Regions from separate parts of the Streptomyces sp. NPDC006259 genome, predicted to be linked through region 1. Evidence: riboswitches for the same ligand, from Rfam matches in the RefSeq annotation. Region 1 holds a riboswitch; each other region holds the start of a gene.
The links. A riboswitch is a leader RNA that binds a small molecule or an ion and turns the genes downstream of it on or off. The one in region 1 is predicted to bind cyclic di-AMP.

Region 2: linked by a shared signal. The riboswitch ahead of ACFYO5_RS17140 (transglycosylase SLT domain-containing protein) and the one ahead of ACFYO5_RS33755 (M23 family metallopeptidase) in region 1 are both predicted to bind cyclic di-AMP.
Region 3: linked by a shared signal. The riboswitch ahead of ACFYO5_RS27660 (M23 family metallopeptidase) and the one ahead of ACFYO5_RS33755 (M23 family metallopeptidase) in region 1 are both predicted to bind cyclic di-AMP.
Region 4: linked by a shared signal. The riboswitch ahead of ACFYO5_RS36930 (transglycosylase family protein) and the one ahead of ACFYO5_RS33755 (M23 family metallopeptidase) in region 1 are both predicted to bind cyclic di-AMP.

Annotation. Positions count from the first base shown of each region.
Region 1 is NZ_JBIAHY010000010.1:144,472-146,664, forward strand. Features, by position in the region: gene ACFYO5_RS33750 (GntR family transcriptional regulator) at 1-453, opposite strand, end outside; gene ACFYO5_RS33755 (M23 family metallopeptidase) at 639-1,394, opposite strand; cyclic di-AMP (ydaO/yuaA leader) riboswitch at 1,408-1,575, opposite strand; gene ACFYO5_RS33760 (M16 family metallopeptidase) at 1,889-2,193, opposite strand, start outside.
Region 2 is NZ_JBIAHY010000004.1:118,838-121,030, forward strand. Features, by position in the region: gene ACFYO5_RS17135 (HAD family hydrolase) at 1-825, shown strand; gene ACFYO5_RS17140 (transglycosylase SLT domain-containing protein) at 949-1,428, opposite strand; cyclic di-AMP (ydaO/yuaA leader) riboswitch at 1,434-1,614, opposite strand.
Region 3 is NZ_JBIAHY010000006.1:687,884-690,076, reverse strand. Features, by position in the region: gene ACFYO5_RS27660 (M23 family metallopeptidase) at 1-939, opposite strand, end outside; cyclic di-AMP (ydaO/yuaA leader) riboswitch at 947-1,106, opposite strand; tRNA gene ACFYO5_RS27655 (tRNA-Met) at 1,424-1,497, opposite strand; gene ACFYO5_RS27650 (dihydrofolate reductase family protein) at 1,564-2,193, opposite strand, start outside.
Region 4 is NZ_JBIAHY010000013.1:98,098-100,290, reverse strand. Features, by position in the region: gene ACFYO5_RS36935 (transglycosylase family protein) at 1-860, shown strand, start outside; cyclic di-AMP (ydaO/yuaA leader) riboswitch at 1,064-1,245, shown strand; gene ACFYO5_RS36930 (transglycosylase family protein) at 1,249-1,974, shown strand.

The DNA of each region.
Region 1 (2,193 bases):
GCGCAGCTGGGTGAGCGTCGAGGTCAGGGCGTGGCTGCCGGAGGCCTGCGCGAGAGTCTCGTGGAACCAGCCCCCCAGGGAGCGCAGATCCTCGCTGTTGCCCCGCCTGGCACGCTCCTGGCCCAGTCGGACGAGGCCGCGCAGCACCTTGAGATGCGCCTCGGTGCGTCGCTGGGCGGCCCGGGCGGCGCCGAGCGGCTCCAGGAGCATGCGCATCTCCAGCAGGTCGGCGGCCTCCGGCTCGGTCGGTTCGGCGACGCACGCGCCCGCGTGCCGCCGTGTGACGACGAAGCCCTCCGCCTCCAGCGTGCGCAGGGCCTCCCGGACCGGGACGCGCGAAACGCCGTAGCGGCGGGCGAGGAGTTCTTCGGTGAGGCGGCTGCCGCGCTCGTAGACACCCGCGACGATGTCGTCCCGGATGGCCGTGCACACCGAGTGCGCCGGAATACGCATGACCGACCTCCGCCTTAATCCCCGTGAAACGTCGACGATTGACGTGTGTTCCGTGACTCTATTGCAATCAGCGGGAATTTCCGATGGCGGGCCGGAATCCATGGATATTTTTTGGACAGCACGGTCCCTGAAACGACGAAAGCCCCGGCCGTGTGGGCCGGGGCGATACGGTGTGTCGCGTCTCGTCAGATGCGCACGCCGTGCGTGCGGAGGTAGGCGACCGGATCGATGTCCGAGCCGTACTCCGGGCTGGTGCGGGCCTCGAAGTGCAGATGCGGGCCGGTGACGTTGCCGGTGGCGCCGGAGAGGGCGATCTGCTGGCCGGGGGCGACCTTCTGGCCCACCGAGACGCCGATGGACGAGAGGTGACCGTACTGGGTGTACGTGCCGTCGTTCATCCGGATCACGACCTGGTTGCCGTAGGCGCCGCCCCAGCCGGTCTCGACGACGGTGCCGAGGCCCACCGCGTGCACCGGGGTGCCGGTGGAGGCGTGGAAGTCGATGCCGGTGTGGCTGCCGGAGGACCACAGGGAGCCGCCGGAACGGTAGCCCGTGGAGACGTAGGAGCCGCTGATCGGCGAGACGAAGGTGTTGAGGCGCTCGCGCTCGGCCGCACGGGCGGCGCGGACCCTGGCCTCGCGCTCCGCCTTGACCTTCGCCGCGGCCCGGGCGGCGGCCTCCTTGCGCGCGGCCTCCTCCAGGGCGGCCTGCTTCTGGGCGGCGGCCTGGTCGTCGATCCGCTCGGCGACCGTGTCGCCGACGGCGACGACCGGGATGAGGCCGGTCTGCTCTACGGGGCTCTCCGCGGCGAGGGCGGGGCTGGAGGCGACGGTGCCGATGACGCCGGTGGTGGTGAGCGCCGCGATACCCGCCACGCGGGCGGTGGTGCGCTTCATCCGGCTGGGACGACGGTGCTTCCCGGTGGCGCAAGTGGACGCCATGAAGTTGAGCGGTCCTTTCCTTCCCTCTCGCCTACCGGGTTAGCTGACGGGTTCGGAGCAGGAAGGTCTCCTACGGACCCCCTCGCGACGTGCGCGGGCGTCCGATTCACCCCAGGGACTGCCTAGTTGGGTCCCCGGCTCCCCTGGCTCGCGCCATGCGGGGACTCGGCGATGACTGTCCGGTGCCGCGGATGCGGCGCACTGCCTGACGAACAGCCCGGTCGAAAGTAGACGCGGCGGCCTTCAATCCCCAAACAGAACGCGGCTTTTGTAGCGCATGCCACAGGGCAGACAGGCAGCCTCTCCCTCAATTCGGACATCAGGGAGCCCTGGTGACACATCCGTCCACCAGGGCTCCTGCGCGCGTGGCGCCGCGGTTGCCGCTCGCTCCGCGCCGCCACCGCGCGTCGTTCCTGCTCGGTGATCGTTCCTGCTCGGCGGTCCCGCTCCGTGTTTCCGCTTCACGGTCCCGCCGCGCCTGCCCGCTCCGCGACCTACTCCGCGGAGACCACCTTCACCTCGCCGATGCCGAGGGCTTCGACCGGCGCCTTGATCGCGGCCGCGTCGCCGACCAGGACCGTCACCAGACGGTCCACCGGGAAGGCGCTCACGACCGCCGCGGTGGCCTCGACGGTGCCGGTCGCGGCGAGCTGCTGGTACAGCGTCGCCTGGTAGTCGTCCGGCAGGTGCTGCTCGACCTGGTCGGCGAGCGTGCCGGCGACAGCGGCCGCCGTCTCGTACTTCAGGGGCGCCACCCCGACGAGGTTCTGCACGGCGACGTCGCGTTCGGCGTCGGTCA
Region 2 (2,193 bases), on a different contig from region 1:
ATGGCCGCACCCACCGCATATGCCGCGCGCTGCGCGTACTCCCTCGTCGCCACCGACCTGGACGGAACGCTGCTCCGCGGCGACGACACCTTCTCCGACCGGTCGCTCGACGCGCTCGCGAGGGTGGCGGCGGCAGGGGCCCACCACCTGGTGGTGACCGGCCGGCCGGCGCCTCGCGTACGGCCGCTGCTCGACATCCTGCGCGGCAGAGGGCTCGCGGTGTGCGGACAGGGCGCGCAGCTCTACGACGTCGGGGCGGACCGTCTGCTGTGGTCGGTCACCCTGGACCGTGAACTGGCCGAGACGGCGCTCGGCAAGATCGAGGCCGAGGTGGGCGAGGTGTACGCGGCCGTCGACCAGGACGGCGTCGACGGGCTCACGCTCATCGAACCGGGCTATCTGATGCCGCATCCCACGCTGCCGGCCCTGCGCGTCGGAGTGCGCGACGACCTGTGGTGCGAGCCGATCAGCAAGGTGCTGCTGCGTCATCCGACCCTGTCCGACGACGAGTTGGCGGCGACGGCCCGTTCAGTGGTCGGCTCGCTGGCCACCGTCACGATGTCCGGGCCGGGCACGGTGGAACTACAGCCGTGCGGAGTGACGAAGGCGACCGGGCTGGCCCTGGCGGCCGAGCACCTCGGGCTGCGGCCCGAGGACACGATCGCCTTCGGTGACATGCCCAACGACCTTCCGATGTTCGACTGGGCGGCGCGCGGTGTGGCGATGGCCAACGCCCATCCCGAACTCAGGGCGGTGGCGGACGAGGTGACGACGTCGAACGAGGACGACGGCGTGGCCGTCGTCCTCGAAAGACTGTTCCCGTAGTTCACCTGGCGCCCCAGGCCACCTGGTTCCCTCGTTCTACAGGTTCCCGGTTCCCTGGTTCTCCCGGTCCCCGGCAGCCCGGTCCCCGGCTGTCCCGGCTCCCCGGCTCTCCTGGGGAGGCTGTCAGTAGGCGCCGAAGACGTTGTCGATCGAGCCGTACCGGTGGGCCGCGTAGTTGCAGGCGGCGGTGATGTTGGCGACCGGGTCGTACGGGTCGTAGGCCGTGCCGGCCACGTGGTAGGCGGCGAAGGTGGGGTCGATGACCTGGAGCAGGCCCTTGGACGGGATACCCGCGGCCGCGTTGGAGTCCCAGAGGTTGATGGCGTTCGGGTTGCCCGAGGACTCGCGCATGACGTTGCGGTAGATGCCGTCGTAGGTGCCCGGAATGCCCTGTTCGGCCATGATCGCGAGGGACTCGCGGATCCAGCCGTCGAGGTTGTCGGTGTACCCGGCCGTGGTGGTGGCCGTGGTGGCCGACGTCGTGGTGGCCGCGGAGGCGCTGGTGGAGCCGATGAGCGGAAGGGCCAGCACGGCGGCGCCGGTGGCGGCGACGGCGAGGGTGCGGGCGAGGCGGGTGCGGCGGTGCTGGGCGGCAGCAGGCATGACGAAAGGTTCCTCTCCGGCGCCTGCGAGGTGAGCTGTCGGGTTCGGGCTGGAAAGTGCCCGGCCGGCCGCCGTAGGGGTACGGCGGGACGGCTTCACCCCAAGCCGGTCCGGTACGTCCGTGACGTACGGCTCGGCGACTTACCTGGGTCCCCCGCTCCTGCCGTGCGTGAGTGTTGGTCAATGGGATGTCGGGCGGCGGCAGGATTAGGCGTCTGCCCGACAGGCCGGGAACGTATGCGAGAGCGCATGTCCGGAACAAGTGCCGGATTCACAGATCGCCCCTATTGACCTTGATCGGATGACTATGCCTGCTTGATCCTTTGTATTCGCCGGACGTCAACTCGCCGACGGCAAAGCGGAATCACAGCTTCCGGGTCTGGTCACCGGCAGGGCTGTGGAGTGAGCCAACTCACCAGCGTCCATAAGAAGGGTATAACGGGCATTGAGCCTCAAGTCCCTTTTAAAGGGGCGTACGTGGAAGGTGCTTCCGCCCGGTCCGGTGGAACACGCCCCCGCCGCCCTCCGTGCGTACACCTCTCGACGGGGAGTCGTTGCTGAGGCTCCCGCCGTTCGAGGCGCCGCGTGCACGTGGGTGGTGGGCGGGGCGGCCCGGTGCCACGCCGCGGACCTGTGCCGCCGTCTACGCACCTGGGTGCGCTGCGACTCGTACGTCAGCCTCGTGCGTCAGCCGCGGTCGCGGTCGCAGTGGGCGGTCGCGGTCGGAGTGGGCGGTGGCGGTGGCGGTGGCGGTGGGCAGTGGCG
Region 3 (2,193 bases), on a different contig from region 1:
GGCACCGGTGACGTTGCCGGTGGCGCCGACGCGGCCGATGATGTCGCCGGTGGCGACCTTCTGGCCGACGCTGACGCTGATGGAGGACTGGTGGGCGAACCACAGCTCGGTGCCGTCGTCCAGGGTGAGCACGGTCTTGTACCCGTACGACCCGTCGTAGCCGGCGGAGGTGATGGTGCCGTTGTGCACGGCCTTGATGAGCGTGCCGGTGGGGGCGGCGAAGTCAAGGCCGGTGTGGTACCCGGAGGACCAGTAGGCGCCGGCCTGGCCGAAGGTCGAGGTGATCGTGTACGAGGAGGTCGGCAGCGTGAACTGCTTGGCCAGCTCGGCGAGGCGCTCGGCCTCCGCCTTCTTGGCGGCTTCCTCGGCGGCCTTCTTCCTGGCGGCCTCGGCCTTGGCCGCGGCGGCCTTCTCGGCCTTGGCGGCGGCGTCGGCGGCGGCCTTGGCCGCGGCGGCCTCGGCGGCTTCCTGCGCCTTGGTCTCGACCTGTGTCTGCTGCGACTCGGCCTGCGCCATGATCCGGTTGCGGAGCGCCTCACCGGCGTCGGCACCGCTGTCCGCGCGGTCGTCGGCGACGGTCTCGGCGCCGAAGGTGCTGAGCGCGGGCGCCGTCTCCTCGGGGGTGTCGTCGTCCGAGATGAGGGAACCCACCGAGGGAAGGTCCGGCATGGAGATGGAGACCGGCGACTTGCCGGTGTTGGCGCTGGCCATGCCCGCGCCGCCGACGGCAGCGATGACACCGACGCCGAGAACGGTGGAGCTGCGGGCGAGTCCGCCGCGCTGCTTGGCGACGCGGTGCTTACCGCGCACCGGGCGAACGGAGTCCGCGGTGGGGTTCCATTCCTCCCAGGGGCCCTCGTCGGTGCGGTAGGTGCCGTAGCCGAAGGTCTGCTGGGCGGGCACGGTGGGGGCTTCTGGGGCAGGCCGGTTGGACGCCACGCGGGCGTGCTCCTTTCCTTCCGTCGCCTACCGGGTTAGCTGACGGGTTCGGAGCGGGAAGGTCTCCTACGCGCGTATACCGGCCGTGACTGTACGGCGGCTTACGCGAGATTCACCCCAAGTTGGTGGTTCCCCGGTTCCCTTGCGGGATTCGACGCGTGCGCGCGGAGCCGACTCTTGTGCCGGCTGGGACGACCGCGCTGCGTTATCGAACGTTAATAGACCTGGGCGCATGATTCCAAGCCGTTCTGCTTGATCAACAACATTTCTGGCCTGGACTTTCGGCCCAGGACCGCTGAAAAACGGGCGAGTTGACCGACCGCCGGAACACCTCAGGAGTCACCCGGGTTTTTGATGGTGACTCAGATGTGATCACAGGGCTCCCGAGCGATCACCCTGCGTGACGGCTCCTGCGGCGACGCCGCCCGCCGAACGCACCGAAGGCCGGAATCCCATGATCAGGATTCCGGCCTTCGGCCTTGAGTAGCGGGGACAGGATTTGAACCTGCGACCTCTGGGTTATGAGCCCAGCGAGCTACCGAGCTGCTCCACCCCGCGTCGGTGTGACACCAGTCTACGCCATGCGGGGGATGCCCAGAACCACGGTCGGACGCGGGGGCTCGATCAGGGGGTCCGTCGGAGCAGATGCCCGTTCGGCGCCTTCGCCTGGTCCCCGTACTCCGGAAGGACGACGACGTCCGCTCCGGCGGCGGTGAGCAGGCCGCTGCCGTCGGCATCGGTGACGAAGGTGTCCGGCTCCCGCCAGGCCGTCACGACCCGGCGCACGCCCGCGTCGAGGATGAGGCGGGCGCACGGGGCGGGCCGGGAGGAGCGCCGGGCGCAGGGCTCCAGGCTGCTGTAGACGGTGGCGCCGGCCAGCCGGGGGTCGGCGGCGTCGATCTTGGCGAGGGCCGCCTCCTCGGCGTGGACGACGGGATCGCCCGCCTCGCGGGAGTGGCCGCGCGCCAGCTCCGTGCCGTCGGCCGCCACCACGACCGCGCCGACACTGAAGGCGGTCCGCGACGGCGGACAGGCGGCGGCCAGCTCACAGGCGAGGGCCAGCCAGTGCCGGTCGGCGGCGGCGGGGAGCGGGCCGGTACCGGGTGCGGTGGGCTCGTACGACATCAGGACGACGTCCTCGATGCGCCGGGTCCCGACCAGCCGCAGGCGCCCGCCCTGATAACCGCCGGGGCCGAAGAGCCGGGGCGCGTCCGGGTCGCCCACGAACAACGGTGCCAGGACGAGCTGGAGTTC
Region 4 (2,193 bases), on a different contig from region 1:
CGGTGTGGGACACGGTGGCGGAGTGCGAGACCGGCGGTTCCTGGAGTGCCGACCAGGGCAACGGCGAGTACGGCGGCCTGGCGCTGAGCCAGGAGGACTGGGAGGCGCACGGCGGCCTCGACTTCGCCGAGCGCCCCGACCTCGCCAGCCGCAACCAGCAGATATCCGTCGCCCAGAAGGTCCTCGCCGCTCAGGGCGTCGGCGCCTGGGGCACCTGCGGACTGACGTCCGGGCTCAGCAAGGAGAACGGCGCGGGCAGCGTGGACACCGGTGTGGCGGACCCCTCGTCCGACTCCCCCGTGACGTCCGGATTGTCCGACCTGTCCAAGGGGTCGTCCGGCTCCTCGGCCTCCAACTCCTCGGGGGCGTCCGCCTCTCCGTCGGCCGAATCCTCCACGGATGCCGCGGATGCGGCGGATGCCACGGACAAGGCGTCTCCGTCCGCTTCGTCCCCTTCCTCCGGTACGCCGGACGGGGCCTCGAAGTCCGGCGAGCCCGCCGGTGCGGACACCTCGCGAACGGGCGACAGCCCGTCCACGGCAACCCCAGAAGTGGACGACTCGGACAAGTCGGTCCAGGAGGCGGGCTCTTGGAGCCTCGTCGACACGGGTTCCCTCACCTCCGGCCGTCATCGCGGCACCACCGCCGACGAGGCCGCGGACGGCACCACCACCGCCTCCTCGGGCCGCCACGCCGCGGGCACCTATGTCGTCCGCGAGGGCGACTCCCTCGTCTCCATCGCCGATTCCCTTGGCCTCGACGGCGGATGGCGCGCGCTCTACGACGAGAACAAGGACGCCATCGGCTCCGACCCGAACAACATCTCCGCCGGTCAGACGCTCGACACAGCGGCGGAATAGGGCGGAAAAACGGGAAAAACAACGGGAGTTCGCGTCACACTTCGCGGCGAATGTCCGCTTTGGTGAAAGTGTGGGATGAGTCTCAGAAGGCGTGATCCTCTTTGAAATTCCGCCGGGCGCGTGTCTACGGTCGGGACCGCTCGGCAATCCGGGCCCCGGCCGCCGCAACGCCGAATCCTGCCAGTGGCGGCCCGGGAACAGTCGTCGCGCAAGCGCCGTAGGCAGGAGCGGGGGACCCAAGGTAAGTGCCGTACCGGGGCAGTCGACCGGAACGGCTTGGGGTGAAGTCACCTCCCGGGGAGCAGTGCTCCCGGGGAACGGTGGCCGGGCAACTCACACGGCCCGAACCCGACAGCTCACCTCGCAGGCGTCGGTGAGGGGATCCACCATGCTGTTTTCCGGTAAGGGCAAGCACCGCCGTCCGTCCAAGGCCACCCGCGTCGCCGCGCTCGCCGGTGTCACCGGCGTCGCCATAGCCGCCCCGCTCATGGCGGCCGGCAACGCCTCCGCCGCCACCGTCTCCGAGTGGGACGCGGTCGCCCAGTGCGAGTCCGGCGGCAACTGGTCCATCAACACGGGCAACGGCTACTACGGCGGTCTGCAGTTCTCCGCCTCCACCTGGGCCGCGTACGGCGGCACGCAGTACGCCGCGCAGGCCAACCAGGCCTCCAAGTCCCAGCAGATCCAGATCGCCGAGAAGGTCCTCGCGGGCCAGGGCAAGGGTGCCTGGCCGGTCTGCGGCGTGGGTCTGTCCGGCGCCTCCTCCAACGGCGGCTCGTCCTCCAACGGCTCGTCCGCCGGCAGCTCCTCGTCCAGCGGCAGCTCCTCGTCCGGCGGCTCCTCGGAGACCACCACCCGCTCCACCGAGCAGCAGGGCGCCTCCCGCTCCGCCGAGCGTCCGGCCGCCAAGTCGCAGAAGACGGTCACCACCCCGACCGGCAAGAAGGTCAAGAAGGGTGACGGCGAGTACAAGGTCGTCAAGGGTGACACCCTCAGCTCCATCGCCGAGGCGCACGGCGTCAAGGGTGGCTGGGCCAAGCTGTTCGACCTGAACAAGGACATCGTCCAGGACGCCGACCTCATCTACCCCGGTCAGCAGCTGCACCTGAAGTGACATCAGGCCCCCGGCCGGACCACGGCCCCCTCACCGCCGAGGCCGCCGTGCCGAAGCCCTCGTGAGGGGCCCCGTCCCCACGGTCTCCCCGCCCCGGTGCGTTCTCCCCCGTACGCACCGGGGCGGGGTTTTTCCTTCCCTCGGCCGCTTCCGCCGGCCACCCCCCTTTGTTCCGGACGGAAACAATGGGTACGGTCTCCCTGTCCACGGGACGGTCGG